DNA from 2 places in the Bradyrhizobium sp. AZCC 1610 genome. Region 1 is predicted to be linked to the other one. Evidence: riboswitches for the same ligand, from Rfam matches in the RefSeq annotation. Region 1 holds a riboswitch; the other holds the start of a gene.
What was found. Region 1 has a riboswitch for cobalamin ahead of V1279_RS29140 (ribonucleoside-diphosphate reductase subunit alpha). Riboswitches for the same ligand answer to the same signal wherever they lie in the genome.
Positions count from the first base shown of each region.

Region 2: another riboswitch for cobalamin. It lies ahead of V1279_RS00135 (TonB-dependent receptor); the one in region 1 lies ahead of V1279_RS29140 (ribonucleoside-diphosphate reductase subunit alpha).

Region 1 covers NZ_JAZHRR010000001.1:5,919,814-5,923,222, reverse strand. The annotation lists gene V1279_RS29145 (short-chain fatty acyl-CoA regulator family protein) at 1-1,395, shown strand, start outside; cobalamin riboswitch at 1,540-1,754, shown strand; gene V1279_RS29140 (ribonucleoside-diphosphate reductase subunit alpha) at 1,870-3,409, shown strand, end outside.
Region 2 covers NZ_JAZHRR010000001.1:33,687-37,095, forward strand. The annotation lists gene V1279_RS00135 (TonB-dependent receptor) at 1-1,395, opposite strand, end outside; cobalamin riboswitch at 1,508-1,706, opposite strand; gene V1279_RS00140 (FecCD family ABC transporter permease) at 1,844-2,887, shown strand; gene V1279_RS00145 (ABC transporter ATP-binding protein) at 2,884-3,409, shown strand, end outside.

The DNA of each region.
Region 1 (3,409 bases):
TTGAAAAGACTGCGTGAGGAGCAGCGCCTGACGCAGGCAGCACTTGCCGGCAAACTCGGGATCTCCCTGAGCTACCTCAACCAATTGGAAAACAATCAGCGGCCGCTGACCGTGCCGGTGCTGCTGGCGCTCAATTCGGTATTTGGCCTGGACGTGCAGTCGTTCGCCGAGGGCGACGAAGCGCGCTTGATCTCGGACCTCCGCGAAGCGCTGGCGGACCCTTCATTGGGCGAGACGATCGCTATCGCTGAACTTCGCGAGCTTGCGCAGAACATGCCTGCGGTCGGGCGCGCGCTGGTCAACCTCAACCGCAAATATCGCCACGCCGCCGAGCAATATGCGGCCATCTCCGCGCGGCTCGGCGACGACCGTCAGGCTGCAGCCGCGGTTCCGCCGTCCACGCCGTTCGAGGAAGTCCGCGACTTCTTCTATCTGCAGCACAACTACATTGCTGAGCTCGACGATGCGGCGGAAGCGATCGCCGGCGGCATGGAGTTACCCATCGGGCGGATGACGCCGGGCCTGGTGTCGTATCTCGAAAGCCGGCACGGCGTGACTGTCCTGATCGAGGCGAGCGACGAGTTGGGATCGGGAACGCAGCGCCTGTTCGATGGCCGCACACGAATGCTGCGGTTGTCGCCGAGCCTTGATCCGGGCCAGCAGGCGTTTCAGCTCGCGACGCAGATCGCCATTCTGGAACTGGACGAGGCGATACGTTCGATCGTTGACAAGGCAAAGTTCACCAGCCACGAATCGCGCGGCCTCGCCCGCATCGGGCTCGCAAACTATTTCGCCGGTGCGCTGATTTTGCCTTACGCCGCTTTCCTGACGGAAGCGGAGCGGTGCCGCTACGACATCGAGTTGCTCAGTCACCGGTTCGGCGTCGGCTTTGAAACGATCTGTCACCGGCTGAGCACCCTGCAGCGCCATAACGCGCGGGGCGTGCCGTTCTTCTTTATCCGCGTCGATCGCGCCGGAAACATATCGAAGCGACAATCGGCGACCGATTTCCATTTTTCGCGGGTCGGCGGGACCTGTCCGCTGTGGAACGTTTATGAGGCCTTCGCCAACCCGGGGCGTATCCTGACGCAGTTGGCGCGGATGCCTGATGAGCGAACCTATCTCTGGGTTGCCCGGACGGTGTCGCACGGCAGCGGAGGCTACGGAGCGCCTGCCAAGACGTTTGCGGTCGCCCTGGGATGCGATGTTCGCCATGCGGAGCGAATCGTCTATTCGCAGGGCCTCAAGATCGATCCGTCACTGGCGACGCCGATCGGCATGGGCTGCAAGGTTTGCGAACGGCCGGATTGTCCGCAGCGCGCGTTTCCACCGGTCGGCCGCGCCCTCCGAATCGACGAGACGCGATCCCGATTCGCGCCCTATGCCACGTCATGATCCGACATAGCCGGGATATCGGGGAAAACGGCTTTCACGCGGAGAAAGAATCGGCTTTCCGTGTTTCCCATCCCTCTGCGGAAATTTTTTTGGAAATTGAGGGCATCGATCTCCCGCGCCCATTGACATTTCGTTGCGAATATTACCATATATAGACGTCACGGTCCGCTGGATCGCAAGATTTGGTGGCTAAGAGGGAAGTCGGTGTATCGCGCGTTTGGCGAGAATCTGACGCTGCCCCCGCAACTGTAAGCAGTGAGTTGCTCCCGATTCACGTCACTGATGCGGCCACGCATTGGGAAGACCGGGTGCAACGGCGACCTGCGAGCCAGGAGACCTGCCGCGACACCGAAAAACGTCCACGGGCGGGGTGTCCCGGCGGTCGCTCGCAGATTCTTGCCCTGCCTTGCGCCGGGCATCCTATGCAGCGTCGCCTCAAGACATCCAGCCCCAACAACACTACGGGGTCTGCCGATGTCGCAATCTTCTCAACTCGTTTCTCCCGAAGCCAAAGGCGCTCCCTTTCTCGCGTTGCGCACCGAATCGTCAACTTCGCCGGAGGGTGCGTTGCCGATGCAGGTGATCCGCCGCAACGGCACGGTTTCGAAATTCGACGCCAGCAAGATTTCGGTCGCGATGACCAAGGCGTTTCTCGCGGTCGAGGGGCATGGCGCGGCCGCTTCCCGCCGCGTCCATGAAATCGTCGAGCAACTGACTTCCGAAGTCGTCGGCGCGCTGTCGCGCCGGATGAGCGAGGGGCGCACCTTTCATATCGAGGACGTGCAAGACCAGGTCGAACTCGCCTTGATGCGGAGCGAGCACCACAAGGTCGCGCGCGCCTATGTGCTGTATCGCGAGGAGCGCACGCGCCAACGCGCAGGACAGGACGCGGCCAACGCCGCTCAGCCGTCGGGCGAGCCTTCGCTGCGCGTCACGCTGGCGAGCGGCGTGCAGGTCCCGCTCAATATCGCGCGTCTGACGCTGATCATCGAAGAGTCCTGCGGCGGTCTCGAGGGCGTGGCCGCCGCGGCCGTGCTCGCCGAAACGCAGCGCAATCTCTATGACGGCATCGGCGAGGGCGAACTGGCGTTGGCGTCGGTGATGGCTGCGCGCACGCTGGTAGAGCAGGAGCCGAACTACGCCTATGTCAGCGCGCGGCTGCTGCTGGACAAGCTGCGCACCGAGGTGCTGTCTTTTGTGGAGGGGACGCCGACCAGCGCCTCGCAGGCCGACATGGCCGTGCGCTACGGCGAATATTTCCCGGCCTACATCAAGACCGGCATCAAGGCTGAACTGCTCGATCCTGATCTGGCGCGGTTCGACCTGAAAAAGCTCGCCGCGGCGCTGAAGCCGGAGCGCGATCTGGCGTTCCAGTTTTTGGGCATGCAAACGCTCTACGACCGCTATTTCCTGCATGAGCGCGGCAATCGCATCGAATTGCCGCAGGCGTTCTTCATGCGCGTCGCCATGGGTCTTGCGCTGCGCGAGATCGACCGCGAGGCACGTGCCATCGAGTTCTACGATTTGCTGTCGTCGTTCGACTTCATGGCTTCGACACCGACGCTGTTCAATTCGGGAACGCTGCGGCCGCAACTGTCGTCCTGCTTCCTCACCACCGTTGCCGACGATCTTGACGGTATCTTCAAGTCGGTCAAGGACAACGCGCTGCTGGCGAAATATTCCGGCGGGCTCGGCAATGACTGGACCCGCGTGCGCGGGCTCGGCGCCCACATCAAGGGCACCAATGGCGAAAGCCAGGGCGTGGTGCCGTTCCTCAAAGTTGCGAACGACACCGCGATCGCGGTCAACCAGGGCGGTAAACGCAAGGGCGCGGTCTGCGCCTATCTCGAGACCTGGCACATCGACATCGAGGAGTTCCTCGACCTGCGCAAGAATACCGGCGACGATCGCCGCCGCACCCATGACATGAACACCGCGAACTGGGTACCCGACCTGTTCATGCAGCGCGTCGAGGCCGACGGCGAATGGACGCTGTTCTCGCCGGACGAGACGC
Region 2 (3,409 bases), 5.9 Mb from region 1:
CAACAGGCCTACCGTGTGCTGCCAGTAGCCGGCCAGCGTCTGCTGCGACAGATCGTAGATGTGGGTCGGCGCAAGGCCCTTGAACGCCCCGCGGTCCTGGCGGAACGTCGCATCGTAATAATCGATGCCGGTCAGGATATGTGAGGGCACCCCGAGGATCGAGTTCTTGATGCTCAATCGTGGCGTGATCGACCAGGTCTGCAATGACGCGTCATTATAGGTGGAGGAGAAACTCGGAAGTGGCGATGCAAACGGTATCGCGCCGAAGAATCCGCTTTGCGTTTTCTTGTCTCTGACGCCGCCATCGACGATCAGTTCGGCGCCGTTCCACAGGGTCTTGGTGAAGCCGGCGGTCGCGCTGGCGCCCTGCTGGTTGCCGTAATCGAACGGCGTATTTGTACCCCTGCGATCGGTGACGAGCTGATTTAGCCCGATCGAGGGATCGACGGTGCGTCCGCCCGGAAAGCCGAGCTTCTGGTCGTCGCCAGTCACCGTAAGGAAGGCCTTGAGGTCGGGCGTGGTGTAGTTGAGATTGCCGACGCCGTTGCGCTGGTCGAGCGCGTTATTGGCGCGATAGCCGTCGGACTTGATGGCGTTGCCGTAGAACGACGTCGACCACGGTCCCGAGTTAAGCGCAGTCGAAACCGACGCCATGCGCTGATTGAAGGAGCCGACACCGGCCTCGGCGCGCATGGCGACAGGCGGCCCGCCGACGCCGTTCTTCAGGACGATGTTGATAACGCCGCCGACTGCATTGTCGCCGTAGAGCACCGCGCCGCTGTTGCCGCGCGTGATTTCAATGCGCTCGATCGAATCGCGCGGAATGGTCGAAAAATCGACGCCGGCCATGTCGATGTCGTTGAGCCTTCGGCCGTTGATGAGAACCAGGGTATTTGAGGTCGCGAACGCGCCAAATCCGCGGAGGTCGACGCTGGTCTTGGCGCCGTTGACGCCGCCATACAGGCTGGTCAGCTGCACGCCGGGCGTTTGCGCGATGATTTCCTGCAACGTTTGTGCGGGCGAATGCGCTATCTCTTCGGCGGTAATAACGGTCGCCGCCGTGCCGACGATGCCTGAAAACTGCCGGCCGCCGCTGCCGTCCGCGCCTTGCGAGGCGCTTTGCGATGCGACGTTCGAGCCGGGCCCGGCGGCGGGCCGCGTGCCGGTCGACGGCGCAGCCGCCGGCACGACGCGGCGTGACGTCGATCCCTCGTCGTAGGTTGGCTTGGCGCGGGTCCGGTTCGGATCGGTGGGCGAGGTGACCTCGATCGGCGGCAATTGCTCGACCGTCGTCTGCTGCGCCTCTGCGCCGGAAATGCCAAGCGATACGGTGGTTATCAGGAAACTGGAGGCAAGCCAGAAGCGGCGCTGCCGCGTGGCGCTGGTGGAAGACATGGTTCAGACCTCGGTATGACGTCAGTGGCACGTCACAGCGAACCAAGTCTCACCATGTGCTAACACAGCTTAGGTGAAGCTAATGCCTGTACTCCCCGACCGACATCTTCGCGTGTGACCACGGCTGACGGCAGGTCTCCTGGCTCGCGGGTCGCTACCCTTCGTCGCCTTCCCAGGACCGAGATTCCCAGTGGCCTATGACGAAGGATTCGCCGCTTACAGTTGCGGGGGCAGCCGCGGAATAGGGGAGCTTCCCCGCACCGCATTCCCTTTTGATCCCCAAAACGGGAACCGTCGGGAACTATGGTAGAAGTTTGTCAAAGTCCGAGTCAATCCGCCTTGGGCGCGCTCGCGGTCCTCACTGGGCGAGTGCGCTATTTTTGCCGCATGAGCACGCCTGCCTGCGCTCCTGTACCGGGGCGCGGGTAAAACTGCTTTAGGACGATCGATGAGTGTTGAGGCCGTAACCGTGACCAACGAGGATGCCGCGCGCCGCCGGATCGGCGCGACGGCGGCGCTTGCCGTTCTCGTTGTGCTGCTGGTGCTGATCTCGCTCGGCATCGGGCCGGTGCGGCTGTCGCCGCTTGCGGTGACGGAAGCGCTGTTCGGCGGCGGCAGCGACGTGGCGCAGGTTATCGTGCGCGAAATCCGCCTGCCGCGGACGCTGCTGGCGCTGGCGATCGGCGCCATCCTCGGGCTATCAGGCGCGTCGCTGCAGGGCCTGCTGCGCAATCCGCTGGCTTCGCCCTCGCTGTTCGGCGCGCCGCAATCGGCAGCGTTCGGCGCCGTGCTGGTGATCGCGCTGGGGCTGGCCGACGTGCGCTCCTACGCGCTGCCGGTCGCGGCGATCTGTGCGGCGTTCGTTTCGGTGTTCGTGCTGCTCTCGATCGCCGGCCGCAATGCGGGGCTTTTGATCCTCATTCTCTCGGGGCTTGCGATTTCGAGCTTTGCCGGCGCGGCCACCGCACTGGTGATGAACCTCTCCAGCAACCCGTTCGTGGTGCTGGAGATCGCGTTCTGGCTGCTCGGCTCGCTGGAGGATCGCAGCTTTCAGCACGTTTTCCTTGCGCTGCCGTTTATCATTGCCGGTGCGACCATGCTGTTCAGCCAGCGCCATGCCTTTCGCGCGCTGAGCCTGGGCGAGGAAACCGCGCAAAGCCTCGGTGTAGATGTCGGACGTCTGCGGCTGTTCGTGATTTCGGGCGTCGCGCTCGGCGTCGGCGGCGCGGTCGCCGTCACCGGCACCATCGGATTCATCGGGCTTGTTGCACCCCATCTGATGCGGCCGTTGATCGGCCACGACCCGGGGCGGCTGTTGGTGCCGAGCGCGCTCGCAGGCTCGGCGCTGTTGCTGGCGGCCGATATTGCGGTGCGCATCATTCCCTCGACATCGGATATCAAGGTCGGCGTGCTGACTTCGATCATCGGCGTTCCGTTCTTCCTCTATCTGATCATGCGCGAGCGCCGCTCGCTCGGCGGAGGGGTCGCATGAGCGAAACGGCGCTTCTGATCGCAAAGGGACTCGGCGTGCGGCTCGCCGGCCGCGTCGTGCTGAAAGACGTCTCGCTGGCGCTGGAAGCTGGACATCTGGTGGCGCTGGTCGGGCCGAACGGCGCCGGCAAGACCACGCTGTTACGGGCACTGGCGGGATTGATCCCGTCCGAGGGCGAGATCGAGATCGGCGGCCAAACCTTGTCGTCGCTGCCACTGCGCGAAAGGGCAAAACGCTTCGGCTATTTGCCCCAGGGGCATGTCGTGCACTGGCCGCTGCCGGCGCGCGATATCGTGGCGCTCGGCCGCTATCCGCATGGCGCGACCGATCCGGCGCGCCTGTCGCCGAAAGATGCCGATGCGGTGCTGCGGGCGATGCAGGCGGTCGACGTGATGGCGTTCAGCGATCGCCGCGTCACCGAATTGTCCGGCGGCGAACGCAGCCGCGTCGCGCTGGCCCGTGCGTTGGCGGTGGAGGCGCCGGTTATTCTGGCGGACGAGCCGACCGCCTCGCTCGACCCGC